2 regions of the Cylindrospermopsis curvispora GIHE-G1 genome follow, and region 1 is predicted to be linked to the other one. Evidence: predicted binding sites of a transcription regulator. Region 1 holds the regulator's gene; the other holds the start of a gene.

What was found. The regulator HrcA, encoded in region 1, represses chaperone genes, less so after heat shock. The targets are predictions, from matches to a motif close to TTAGCACTCNNGANTCNNGAGTGCTAA.
Region 2: groES (co-chaperone GroES) is a predicted target of HrcA. The motif match lies at 5,424-5,450, and genes of this name have one in related genera.

What each region holds. Positions count from the first base shown of each region.
Region 1 covers NZ_CP060822.1:943,592-950,416, reverse strand. Annotated here, with positions in the region: gene IAR63_RS04535 (B12-binding domain-containing radical SAM protein) at 1-259, shown strand, start outside; gene IAR63_RS04530 (SRPBCC family protein) at 285-731, shown strand; gene IAR63_RS04525 (hypothetical protein) at 958-1,560, opposite strand; gene IAR63_RS04520 (class I SAM-dependent methyltransferase) at 1,573-2,331, opposite strand; gene IAR63_RS04515 (hypothetical protein) at 2,369-3,016, opposite strand; gene hrcA (heat-inducible transcriptional repressor HrcA) at 3,065-4,147, opposite strand; gene IAR63_RS04505 (rhodanese-like domain-containing protein) at 4,433-4,780, opposite strand; gene IAR63_RS04500 (DUF3352 domain-containing protein) at 4,857-6,518, shown strand; gene cysE (serine O-acetyltransferase) at 6,630-6,825, shown strand, end outside.
Region 2 covers NZ_CP060822.1:352,077-358,901, reverse strand. Annotated here, with positions in the region: gene IAR63_RS01735 (acetate and sugar kinases/Hsc70/actin family protein) at 1-1,516, shown strand, start outside; gene IAR63_RS01730 (hypothetical protein) at 1,547-2,668, shown strand; gene IAR63_RS01725 (response regulator transcription factor) at 2,789-3,421, opposite strand; gene IAR63_RS01720 (RNA-guided endonuclease InsQ/TnpB family protein) at 3,813-5,063, opposite strand; gene groES (co-chaperone GroES) at 5,480-5,791, shown strand; gene groL (chaperonin GroEL) at 5,881-6,825, shown strand, end outside.

The sequences.
Region 1 (6,825 bases):
GGGAGACCGTCGTCTTTCTTATTTATTAGAACTAACTCGTAATTTTGGTGATTCTTTAGGAAGTTATAAACGAGCATTTAAGGAATTAAAAGGCAAAATTCCCGATTTAGACTTTTACGTTCATAGTCACTGGTCACCCCAGCAAATCCTCCCTTGGAATCACCTACAAGGACCATTACCACCATCTACACTAATCAAACATCTGGAAATAGCAACTAATGATTTTCGTTCCCCTCCCCCAGTTAAAGTCAACAGGTAGAAAAAATTCAATTTAGGTTTTATTCATGTTACACTTTTCTCATTCTTCGATTATTAATGCACCAGTTCAAGTGGTTTGGGAATTCCATGAGAGACAGGATGTTTTGAAGCTCCTTACTCCTCCTTGGCAACCTGTGCAAGTGTTGCGTCGGGAGGGGGGACTCAATAAAGGTGCTATCACAGAATTTAGATTGTTTGTGGGGGTACTACCCCTGACCTGGTTAGCGCGTCATACTGAATGTGAGAAATATCGACTGTTTACTGATGAACAGGTGTCAGGACCTTTTGATTCATGGGTACATCGTCATGAGTTTATGGAAGAAAATGGTCAAACCAGATTAACTGATAATATTAAATATTCTCTCCCCGGTGCTGAAAGACTAGAATTAATAGGTGGGTGGGTGGTTCAAGTGCAATTGGAAGCAATGTTTCGCTACCGTCATTTTATTACTAAACGAGAATGTGAGGTCTAAATAACCATGTATAGCAGTTCCGAAAATTTACAGTTGCTCTATGATATAGATGAGAATTTATGGTTGGAAAAAACAATTGTCTTGCTCAAGGTTTTATGACTTGGATTTACAGCATTTGGTTACAGAAAACTAGATTTGAGGTTAGTTTCCCCCAAGATTGTCCTTACAGTTTAGAACAGCTTTTGAATCAAAGTTATTTTTAAAAACACAGGTATGCTGTTTATTATTAACAGTTTTTGATCATCCAAACCAAAAAACCTAAAATCACCTCCACTGGAGGTAAAGGATAGTCTGTTAAATCAATAGTAACAACGGAACCTTCCAGTTGTAAAAATCGCCATTGTGTACCGCTGCTAATACAACCATATACTGTGGAAACTTGTCGGTTACATGCTTGATTAAATCTCTGTGCAGCTACCATTTCCGCTATACATTGCCCAATTCCAACCTTTAAATCCGCCTTCTTTGCTTCTATAATTACCATAGCAGGTGCTTCGATAGCTAACTGCTCCGCTGATTTACTAATGAGAAAATCACAAAATCCAGTTAGTCCTATTCCAGGATCAACGCTAAATTCCTCCCCAGAAAAAATGCTGATCTGGCGATCAAATATACGCCTCAGCTCTAACAACACCGGGTTAATAATTACCTCAGAACGAGCTTTTTCCGTATCAACTGCGATCGCCCATGGGATATCTTCTAAAATTGCTAGCAATTTTTGACTAGGTACAATTGGGTCAATATCTGGGGGAAAAAACCGGACGCCTTCAGTAACTGTAAGGTCAAACTGTTCTTTGACTTTACTAAATGTGAACTGACTGTATGGCATAGTTCCTAGTCTCTAGCGATAAAAACACAATAGCTCTGTAGTATCTAAATTGTCACAATAAACCGGTGTGAAGTTGCTAAAACCCAGTTTTTGAGAGATGGTTTGAAACCAAGACTGAGTTTCAGGAAAATCACTGGATGAAATATGATTTTCTACCATTGTATACTCTTGGGGGTCAATTAAAGACCAGTCCCTTTTCACATTCCCTAAATAACGTTGTATATAACTTTCCCGATCTTCCTTTTCTCGACGGATGATGTCAATAAGGATGAAAACTCCATGGGGATTTAACAGGGTTCTGATATTATTAATTATCCGTTCTTTTTCCTCCGGTTGCAAATGGTGAAGAGCGAAGGATATGAGAACAACATCAAATTTGTGGGTTCCATCTTGGACTAAATCATTGGTGAATTGCCAACAGTCTGCTGACACAAGTTTTCTCTCGCATCCAATTAGGGCAATGTTTTGTTCAGCATCCACCAACGCAGCTGTGGATACGTCTACACCTGTATATTCAGTAATTTGGGTGTTTAATAAAGCTCCACTAGTGAAACTGGCATCCCCACACCCTAAATCTAGCATAGTAAAGGGTTTTGACCATTCAGCTAATAATTTGTGTAGCACATCATATATTTCCTGATGTCCCATGTAATTATTGTTTAATACCTTTTGATAAACTTCCCACTGTCTATTGAAAAACTCTTTAGCTGAGAAGCTTTCATCTTGACTAGGTTGTGATTTCTTAATATCTGTTTTTTCGCTGATCTGCATATATTTTATCTATTTTATCAACTGTTGACCTCCGGTATTATTGGGAGGTTGATTCTTTTATGGGTGGTCTAACACACAAATAAACCAAAGGACCAAAAAGGGGAATCAAGGCAAATAACCACCATAATCGATGATTGTGCCAACCCCGTCGCGTCATGTCATCTCCCAATAGTATGGGAAATAATAGACTCAGTAGCAAAAAATCCAGGGTCATTACATGAATAAATCTATTGGTTTGCCATTGATGAACAAAATCAAACCCATCCCCTCTCCACCCATATCCTACCAAAACCAGTGCTGCTAAAGTTAATAAAATTCCTGTCCATCGAGAGTCGAAATTTTTTAAAAACCAGTTTTTATCCCCCGTAAATTCTGGGTTTTCTGCTCTTAAAGCTAAATAGGGCAAAATGGCAAAAGCACCAACGCCAAAGGATGCAAACGCAAATGGCCAAGCCACTATTTTTTGTCCCCTTCCATCAAAAAACAAGACTGCACTATACACCAAAGGCCAAATTCCCATTAAATAAAATAGGGCGATAATCACAGGATTAATACCTTGCCAATTTCCTATACACAGGTTTTTGATTAGCTCTACAGTTAAGGGAAAGTTATCAGGGGGAGCAAGGAAAAAGGCGTAGCTGACAAACCCTAGCCATATTGCCAATAACATGATTCTTCTGAACATTTTCTCACGCCTCTACACACCAATTAAAACCATAACATCAATAGCAAATCAATAGTAGTTAAATGCTTCCGAAAGATATGCTGCTGCTGCTGCTACCACTGCAATGGCATTTTCATAGTCTAACCTAGTTGGTCCCAAAACTCCTACCCTTCCAACAGGTACTGTACCCCTACGATAACTAGAAAAAATTAAGGAGCAGGTTCTCATAGGTTCTAAGGGATTTTCTGTGCCAATGCGCACTGTTACCTTGGGTTGACCAGTTTCTTCTATCTCCGGTTCGTCACATATTAATTTCCATAGTTGTTCTTGTTCTTCTTCTAGGAGATGCATTATTGTTTGTACTTGCTGCACCTGGGAAAATTCCGGTTGTCTTAACACCTCTCCCACACCCCGCACCATAATTTGGCTAGTTGGTGGATTGGATGCACGCTTGAGTAATTCTGTCAAGGATTTTTTCAACAGTTCTCCATAACTTTGAAATTCTCGATCTAGTTCACTCCAATTCATATTGGCTAGATCTGATAAGGTATAGTTACGCAAGCTGGTATTTAAAAAGTTAGAAAGTATTTGTAGTTCTCTGTCAATCGTTTCTGCTTCCAGTTGATTTACACCCGATTCTGGGAATAAGTCTACCACTTTGGAATGGGTTTCGTATCCATCGGTGACCACAATCAGCATGACTTTTCCCGTTTCCACTTGTAAAAGTTGTAAGTGTCGGATTTGGGTAGTGTTAGCTTGTGGCATGGTAATTAGGGTAATACAGCCACTTAAAGTCGCTAAAATTTGCGCCGCACCCTGTAATAAGGCTTCCAAACTCCAATCATCCCAAGGGAGTCGCTGCTGTAAGGTGGATTCCACTTCTTTGACTAAAGCTGCTGACGGTTTCATCAGCTGATTCACATATATACGATAACCTGAATCCGAGGGAATCCTACCCGCAGAAGTATGGGGTTGGTACAATAAACCCGATTTCTCTAAAACGCCCATCACGCTGCGAATAGTGGCAGAACTAATACCAAGATCAAATTCTTCAATTAGAGCTTTTGAACCAACTGGCTCCGCTGTGGCAATGTAATGTCTTACCGTTGCCCATAGTATATGTTGTTGTCGATTTGTCAGCTGGACTTGCATAAAGTTTATTTTGGTGAAGGCGTATTTTAAGGGGTGGAAAAGTTCGTCTCACGACACGGACAAGGGAAACATAAAGGGAGATTAATTGTGATTAGTTATTACTTTAACAAACCTAAAATTTAACAAGTCTATAATATTTGTATTACTTATATTGGAGCATTCATATCCAAGTATTCTACCATCTTCCCATAAATTTTCTACAAAAGTTTGTGCTTGCTGATACAAAAAGCTACCTTTTAATGGGTAGCAAGATGATTAAGCACTTCCTATCTGTAAACACAGTGTTTAATATCGAGGTATGGAGTTATCCACCAAGAGAGAATAGGCATCTATCCCACCCACAATATTACTAACGTCCGTAAATCCCTGAGATAGGAGCCATTGGCACATTTGAGCAGATCTTGAACCATGGTGGCATAACACCAGGGTTTCCTTAGAAGTATCAAAACGGGTGGAAATTTCTCCTTGCCATTGATCACATTCACTCAGGGGGAGGTTGACAAAACCGGAAATTTGTGCTATTGCAACCTCTTGTGGTTCTCGCACGTCTAGTAACTGTAAATTTGAACCATCCTGGATTAAACGTTGTTGTAGTTCTTGAACTCGAATTTCTTTAAAAGATTGATTAGCCATCATAACATAATTGTTAAACTCCCAACTCAAATTATACTATATGGTGGCGACAAAAAAGCGGGAAAGTAGGTTAAAAGTGAATAATTTGAACGCGAATTATCAACGCTTATCTTTTGGTTGGATCTTGGCTGGTATTATTACTTTGCTGTTAATTGCTGCTACTGGCTTATACTGGCTCCCCCATGCAAGTAAGACTATTACCCCCATTTCTCAACCTGGGGCTAGTATGTTTGTTTCTCGAACATCACCTGCAATGATATCTCTACTAGTTAATCCCCAGGAGTTACAATCTTTAGACCGGGAATTTACTCAGGCGATCGCCAAATTATTGGCAAAAAATATAACTAATGATATTCAATCCTGGTTAGGTAAGGAAATTAGCCTGGTTGTTACCACTGGGGATCTTGACCGTAACCCAGATAATGGCATGCAACCGGGATATTTAATGATATTGGCAACGGAGGATCCAACTCGAAGCCGTGAGTTTATTAAATTATTATTTTCTCAACGAGCTTTATCAGGAAAAACACTAGAAGTTTCCAAATATAATGGCACAAAGTTAGTTTATGATCTGCCCGGTGAAAACAAGTTAACATCCAGTCAATTTTCGGGGTTTGAAATCAACAGTTCTTTAGCTGGTGCGGTTGTAGGTAAATATGTTTTGTTTGCCAATGATATCAAGGTTTTAAAAGAGTCAATTAATAATGTTCAAGCTCCCAATTTGAATTTACTCAGTTCCCCCAAATATCAAAAAGCTATTCAAGAAATGCCTAAAAATGCCCTAGCTCTGGGATATTTTAATTTACCGTATTTGGCAAAATGGCAAAATTTACATTTCCCAGGAACATCAATTTCTGCCAAGTATGATAGTCAGCTTATTTCTTTAGTATTAAATCCTGATGGTTTGTTGGTAGAAACTGGATTTTTTAACTCATCCCCGGTTCCTAAACGGGAACAAGCATCTATGGCAAGGTTAGATAATGCTGTGAGTTATCTTCCGGAATCTGTTGGTTTAGTAATTAGTGGCATCAATCTCCAGGAGGAGAGTGGTATAAATAAGCTTTGGCAACAGGCAACAACTACTATTTACGGATCCCCAACTATAGGTACTCGTAGGTTATTACCACATTTATGGGAAGTTCAAGAACAATTAGGAATCAGCTTGGCCGATGATATTTTCAGTTGGATAGACGGGGAATATGCTCTGGGGATTTTTCCCAGTTTGGAGGATAATACTCATTGGACTTTTATTGTGGAAAATTCCCCTAGTCTAATCCAGGGGATTGCTCGCCTAAATACTGTTGCTGTGAAACAGGGATGTAATATTAGTTCTTTCCAATTCAATGGCCAAACAATTTTTGCGTGGACAAAACTAAAATTCCTTAATAAAATTCTAGATACACAAATCATAGGTCTTCATACAACTGTTAATAAATATGAAATTTTTGCTTCCGATATTTTAACAATGCAAAAAATCCTCACCCATGAGGAAAATCCCCTGACCCAAAACCACCAATTTAACACAGCTGCTGGTCATAGATCACAAACCAACCAGGGTTATGTGTATATTGATTGGCAAAAAAGTCAAAGATTTCTAGAAAGTCAACAACCCCTAGTTCCATTGGGGGAATTGTTCGCTCAACCACTTTTTAAAAACTTGCGATCGCTCACAATTAGCAATTATGGTCACAATCCAGGGATGTGGAAAGGTGGAGTGTTTTTCCAGGTTAAAGATTAAAGACTTTGAGCCATATTTGCAATTTGCAATATTTTTTAACTACGGTTGAAAATATGGTTCAATCTATGATTTAAAATAAGGAAGTAGCTTATTGTTTTGGATAATATTTTGATGCTGTCTACACTGCGTGACGATTTTCGTATCATCTTTGAACGGGATCCAGCTGCTCGCAACTGGTTGGAAGTTTTATTTTGCTATCCAGGTTTACAAGCTCTCATCTTCCATAGAATAGCACATACCCTACATACCATGGGTATTCCCTTAATTCCCCGTCTCATTTCCCAGATAGCTAGATTTTTCACGGGTG
Region 2 (6,825 bases), 590 kb from region 1:
CGCTGAAAAAGTCTTACCAACTCGATGGCAACAAGCTCCTCAACGTCTCCAAACCTTCTATACTCTGTGGGAACATGCAGAATCGGCCAAATTAAAATTAGGGGAGAAAGGATCTGAAGATGGTTTATTAACCTTTACCCTCAATGAGCAAGAAATTAGCGAGTTGCTTTTACAAAGTGGGGTGAAATTTCAACTGGTTAGTGCTGATTCTATTTACCTAACTATAAACGCCCAACAATTTCAACGTTGTGCTATTTCTAGTATTAGAGAAGCTATAGGAATCGCCAAAGGACTGATGGAAAGTCGTTTAAATGGAGATGAAAAGGTAGATTGGTTAATTCTCTCAGGTAAAACTTGTAATCTGGATTTGGTGAAAACCCAAATTTACCAAGAATTTAGCAAATCTCCCTACTTTATCTGGAATCCAGAACGGATTACCTTTGTCCTAGAATTCACTAAGTTGGCAACTTCTGCTGGTGCTTGTTATGCGGAAAAATTAAGAAGGTTAAGATTTGATCCTGAAGCTTCTAAAAATTTACTGCGCAAGGGAGCAAATCAGCTGGAAATAGATGTGAAAAATCTCTTTTATTATTTACCGTGCAACTTCAAGCGCAAAACCCAAACTCAGGAGTTATTATCTATTTTTAATGCTGGACAAGAACTCTATCAACTTATCCCTTGGGAAAGTGTCGCTAAGGTAAGAACAACCTGGCAAGGTATTCAGTTAACTAATATCATCTATCGTCAAGATTACCAAGATGGGGAATTACGTCTTTGGGGTAGTTTGGATGGTAAAACTCTCATGGAAAATTTGAGAATGGAAGAAGCTGAATTTCTCAAAAAAATTCAAGTCCAATTTGAAATTGACCAAACTCTTCAATTTACTGTTTTACTCTGTCAAGGTAGTCCCCATTATTTAATAGATGTGCCAGGAATTGATATCAATTCTGTCATTGACCCCCATTCAACTGGTTCTGATATATTTGTTGATGGAAAATTAAAATGGAATATTGCTCTTATAGGGGATTATGAAAATTTAAAAGATGGTGATATTGCTATCAATGTCTTAGAATCTGCTACAGTGGATCAACCGGATGCCTATCATTTAGTCTTTGCAGTTGACAACAGTCAAAATCAGATATTAGAAACGTTTCATTACTTACAAGATGGAAGCCAAGAAACTGGAAAGGGATTAATTAGTAGTCCTTTACCACCATTTCCCCAAAATGGTCAACATAATTTCTATATCTGTCAAACTGATAGTTTGACCAAGACTAAAAAATGGATCCGTATTGGATCCCTTAGCAAACCAGAAATCTCTACAGATTACCCTTGTCAATACTATGTCACCCTAGATAGTAAGGGGATATTAAGAATGCACCCAGGAGCAGTTCCCTACTGGATATCCCATAGTCTGGAATCTTTGCAACAACCAGGATGTGTTTATTTTACTGACTTGGAATTACAACCCAATGAAATTGATAAGGAACGAGACCCCTTTTGTGGTGTGCATTAAAACTATATTTTGTCATATCTTTACATAATCATGATTCCACATCTACAACATCTACAACAATTATTAGCAACTCAAGATTCGGTTATTTCTCAACTATTGAGGTTTAACCTATACGGACTCAAGGAGACCCTAGGACAGGCCAAAACAGCATATCCCGCAGATCCAGGCAATGATTTATGTTCCCAGGTCATTGGGGAAATAGATGGTCTTTTACAGTTGAAGTCTGTTGGGGAGGTTGAAGATGTTGAATTCACAATCCATGATTCCACATCTGGTCAATTACTGACAGAATTAAGGGAAATTTTTAATTCTGATTTAGAGGTCAGGTTTTACTTGGGAGATCAACCTTTACACAGTGATAATGACTGTGATCTCTGGAATGAAATTCACCGCAAGTTGCTGCGCTTACCAGAAGATTTGGCTACAATCTGGAAAAATCGCACTCTGGAAATTGCCAAAAGGTTCGGTGCTATGGAAGATTATGTGAATCTTCGTTATTTACCTTTTGTGCGCGATGAAATTATTTATCCCGGTCTAAGTGGCACAATCGTCTCTCCCGGACTCTCTTTGTCTAAAAAAGCTTTGCTCAAATCAAACCTGGCTCAATCACATAACTCCGATACTTGGCATTTTTTAACCGGTTTCCTCTCCTTATATACTAGTTTCATTGATCTTGATCCCGATCTACATCACGCCCTCAAAAGTGTCTTTAGCTTTGATGTTATTTCTTTTAAATCTCATCCCGAACAAAAGCAATTATATCTGGAAGCATTTAGCGATCGCCTGCAACGTAACCAAAAACTTAATGATGATTCCACCAGTATCATAAATTTACGCAGTTGGCTAGATCTAGATGAAGCAATACATTCCCTAGTATTTGTCCCCCCAGCAGAAAGATATTCCTGGTGGGGAAAACTACAACAAGAATCAAGACGTATACTCAAAAAAATGGCTGATCAAGCTACGAAAGCAGGTAATAACATCAAGATCAAGCAACTATCAGGACTATATGCTGATATTTGCCAGTACGCTAAGGATGATTTACAACTGGAGGATGGGGGAACTCCAGGAGAGGTTTTATCTTGCCTCCGCTTATATGCAAAAGTAAATGAGGAAGAATATCCAGGAAGAGTAATATATAGGGCTTGTTAAAACAGGGATTTTTAACTCACTCATCAAGTTATAAAATTCAGAAGAATGATTTTTTGAGCCTTGAGTGATAAGGACATCAATTCAAAACTCAAAATTTCATTCAACTGCATGGCTATGGCTTTAAGCCATTTGATTTTCAATTGCCCAGCGTGCTAGCTCAGTACGATTATGCAGGTTAGTCTTACCCAGCATATTAGACACATGGCTTTCAACCGTACGTTGACTGACATTTAATTCCTCAGCAATTTCCCGATTTGCTAAACCCCTAGCCACAAATTGAACTACTTTTAGTTCCGTGGGGGTCAATTGAACATCAAAAGGAACTTGGATGCGAGAACCAGGTTCCCCTACTTTAGTTTGATGTTCTTTCCAGCGACTGGTTTGCTTGAGTGAGGATTCTACTTGGGCCACAAGTTCTTCTGGTTCAAAGGGTTTGACCATATATACGTCAGCTCCCTTATTTAACCCTTTTACCCTGTCCGCACTTTGTCCTTTCGCTGACAGAAAAAGGACGGGTACCCAACTAGTCCGCTCGTTTTGTCTCACCTGTTCAACAAAGGTATAACCGTCCATTTCTGGCATCATCACATCACAGATGATCATATCGGGAATATCCTGTTCTAAAACACCTAGAGCTGTTCGCCCATTTTCAGCTGTTAGAACGTCATATCCCCTAAATCCTAGATAGTCTCTGACTAGCAGAATTAAATTAGGATCGTCATCAATCAGTAAAAGTCGTTTTTGGTCTTTCATGCTGAATTCTTTTATAGCGTTGGCATTTTTCGCGCTTAGATCCTTCCCGGGATGGGATGGAGGAGCTTCTTTCCACCTAACTCATTCCTGTTGGTTGTGGTTTGTGAGGGTGGTTGTTACTCCTTACATAATACTAGTAACTTAATGACAAAGGTCTAGTAAGGATACGGAGAGCAAAAGTATTTATAATGCGCTATTATATTTTCCTTTGCCAGAAACGGGTACAAGAATCTGATTTAATCATTTTGACAAGTTCAGTGTTGAGCCAAAGATGATCTTTACAACCCTACCTGCATTTCTATTAGGTTACTATTGCCCATACAATATCCAGTTTTTAGCGTTGAAGTTAAATCACACAAGAAAATAAAATTGGAGAACCGATTTTACATTTCTATATCTGTTTAACTCTTGCTAAAGGATTTACCTTTAGTGGTTGAACGCCACAACTCCCTATCCTCTCGGCAGTTAACGCCTCTGAGGAATACATTCTAATTATGTTCAGGCTACTATTGAGGTCTGCATTAATAACCTGACCATTGGCGGATCTAAATAGTCCTCGATGTAATCTTTCCCCCAAATATTTTTGATGTTTTGCTATGGGTTCAAAATCCCAAGCAGAGCACTTGCTGGTGTATGCCTCATTAACTGTGATTAGTTCAATCTGTGCTAGTCGGCATTTGTGTTCCAGTATATCAATGAGTCTACTATGGGGTATTGGCATAAAGTTGTGTCTCTTGCTTGTACCCATCCTAGTCTCTTTTTCCCATTCATCGTTCTTTCCCACTACTAAGGTTTTAATACCATTAGACTTGAGATAATTGATTACGATAGAGGATGTCTGATGAAGATAGTTATCTACTCGGTTATGATGTTTGATGGTTATTCCACCCAATCTTTGACTGGGTTGACTCTCAGACTGATAAGATCCTATTAGATCCCGCTTTCTGTTGAACAGTCGATTGAGGGATTTCAACGGTTTACCATTCACCAATAAAGGTCTAATAGTTGAACTATTAGTTGTCAAGGCAACCAGGTTATTAACTCCTAAGTCTATACCAGCTATAACTGGTGTAGATTTAGTTGTAGGCTCTTGCACCTCATAAATGAACTTGAGGAGGTATGAACCATTATTCCTGGGAATAATCATGGCTTCCACCAGTTTTCTAGCCTTACCGATGGAATCGTTCACTTCACCCTCAAATAGACCTTCAAATAACTGGCACATTCCTTGGACTAGAGATGGTTGATCCATGGTTGGACAACCCTGATATACATTGTATACGACAATTGGAAAGCGTCCCTTAATTTTGTGTTTGTAATTGGGGATTTTTGGTGGATCCACATATTTAGATGGATTAGCTTGCCAATCTTGCCAAGATCTGATATAGTTTTTCCACCTTCGTAATACCTGTCTAACTACTGACAAACCTCTGTGAGTAACTGCTATCTCCTGATAAGCTCTGGAACGAAATACTAAGCCATATAACTTCCCACTAGAAAGTATCTTGCCCGTTTTAAAGAAAGACTGCCTTAGATAATAGGTACACAAATTGTAGAGATTTTTGGCTCTAAAGCAGATTAAATCACATCCCTGCCAATGTTTATCATTTTTGTAAATGGGATGCATTTTAACTAACTGCATCTAGTTTTCTCCTGCAAGTAGAATGTGGAAATTGACGAAATTTGGTTGCACCAATAGCCAAAAGTTGGGAACTCCTGTATTGTTACTCATTCAAGGATTCCTTGACTACATTTCTATAACAATTTTCCTCATTTGGAAATAAAGTTGTTCATATAAAAATATTCACTACTTACGCAACAGAACCAGACAACTAGAATAATTCAGTATTTACGCTCAATTAGTAGGTAATAAATATGGCTAAGTATGGGGTGGAAAAGCAAAAATCCAGTTGATTCTGTTTTCCTCACCTATTGGGAATTTATCTGGTTCGGAAACCCGTACAGATAAGATTGTTGCCATTTGTGGTCTTTTTTCGGTACATTAGCACTCAGGAGTTGAGAGTGCTAATCAACGACATTTAAAGATAAGGAAAAAATATGGCAGCAGTATCTCTAAGCGTATCCACAGTTAAGCCCCTAGGCGATCGCGTGTTTGTAAAAGTCACAGCAGCTGAAGAAAAGACAGCAGGTGGTTTATATTTGCCCGACACAGCAAAAGAAAAGCCCCAGGTAGGGGAAGTAGTAGCTTTAGGACCTGGTAAGCGTAATGATGACGGAACCCGTCAAGAAATTGAGCTGAAAGTAGGGGACAAAGTACTATATTCCAAGTATGCAGGTACAGACATCAAACTGGGTACAGACGAATTTGTACTACTTTCTGAAAAAGACATTCTAGCAGTAGTTGGGTAATAGTAGTTGGGTAGGAGAACGAACTACCCTAGAAACTACCCTAAAAAGTTGATAGTTAACACATAAGCAATTCAAGAAGTAAACAGATTATGGCAAAGCGCATCATTTACAACGAAAACGCCCGTCGAGCTTTGGAAAAAGGTATTGACATTTTGGCCGAAGCTGTAGCTGTGACCCTAGGTCCCAAAGGACGTAACGTAGTTCTAGAGAAGAAATTTGGCGCACCACAAATTGTTAATGATGGTGTCACCATTGCTAAAGAAATTGAATTAGAAGACCATATTGAGAACACAGGCGTTTCCTTGATTCGCCAAGCTGCTTCTAAAACCAACGATGCTGCTGGTGATGGTACCACCACAGCCACCGTATTGGCCCATGCAATTGTGAAGGAAGGTCTCCGTAACGTTGCTGCTGGTGCTAATGCGATTCAGTTAAAGCGTGGTATTGATAAAGCCACAGCATTCTTAGTAGACAAGATTGCGGAACATGCTCGTCCCGTGGAAGATTCCAAAGCCATTGCACAAGTAGGCTCCATTTCTGCTGGTAACGATGAAGAAGTGGGTCAAATGATTGCGGAAGCAATGGATAAAGTGGGTAAAGAGGGTGTGATTTCCTTGGAAGAAGGGAAATCCATGACCACAGAATTGGAAATCACCGAAGGTATGCGTTTTGATAAGGGTTATATTTCCCCTTATTTTGCTACCGACGCTGAGCGCATGGAAGCAGTATTTGACGATCCTTATATTCTTCTTACCGACAAGAAGATTGCCCTAGTGCAGGATTTAGTACCTGTGTTAGAGCAAGTAGCACGTCAAGGTAAACCCCTAGTCATCATTGCTGAAGACATTGAAAAAGAAGCTCTAGCTACCCTAGTAGTTAACCGTCTACGCGGCGTACTGAACGTAGCAGCAGTGAAAGCTCCTGGTTTTGGGGATCGTCGTAAAGCCATGTTAGAAGATATTGCGGTTCTAACTGGTGGACAAGTAATCACAGAAGATGCTGGTTTAAAACTAGAAAACACCAAACTAGATAGT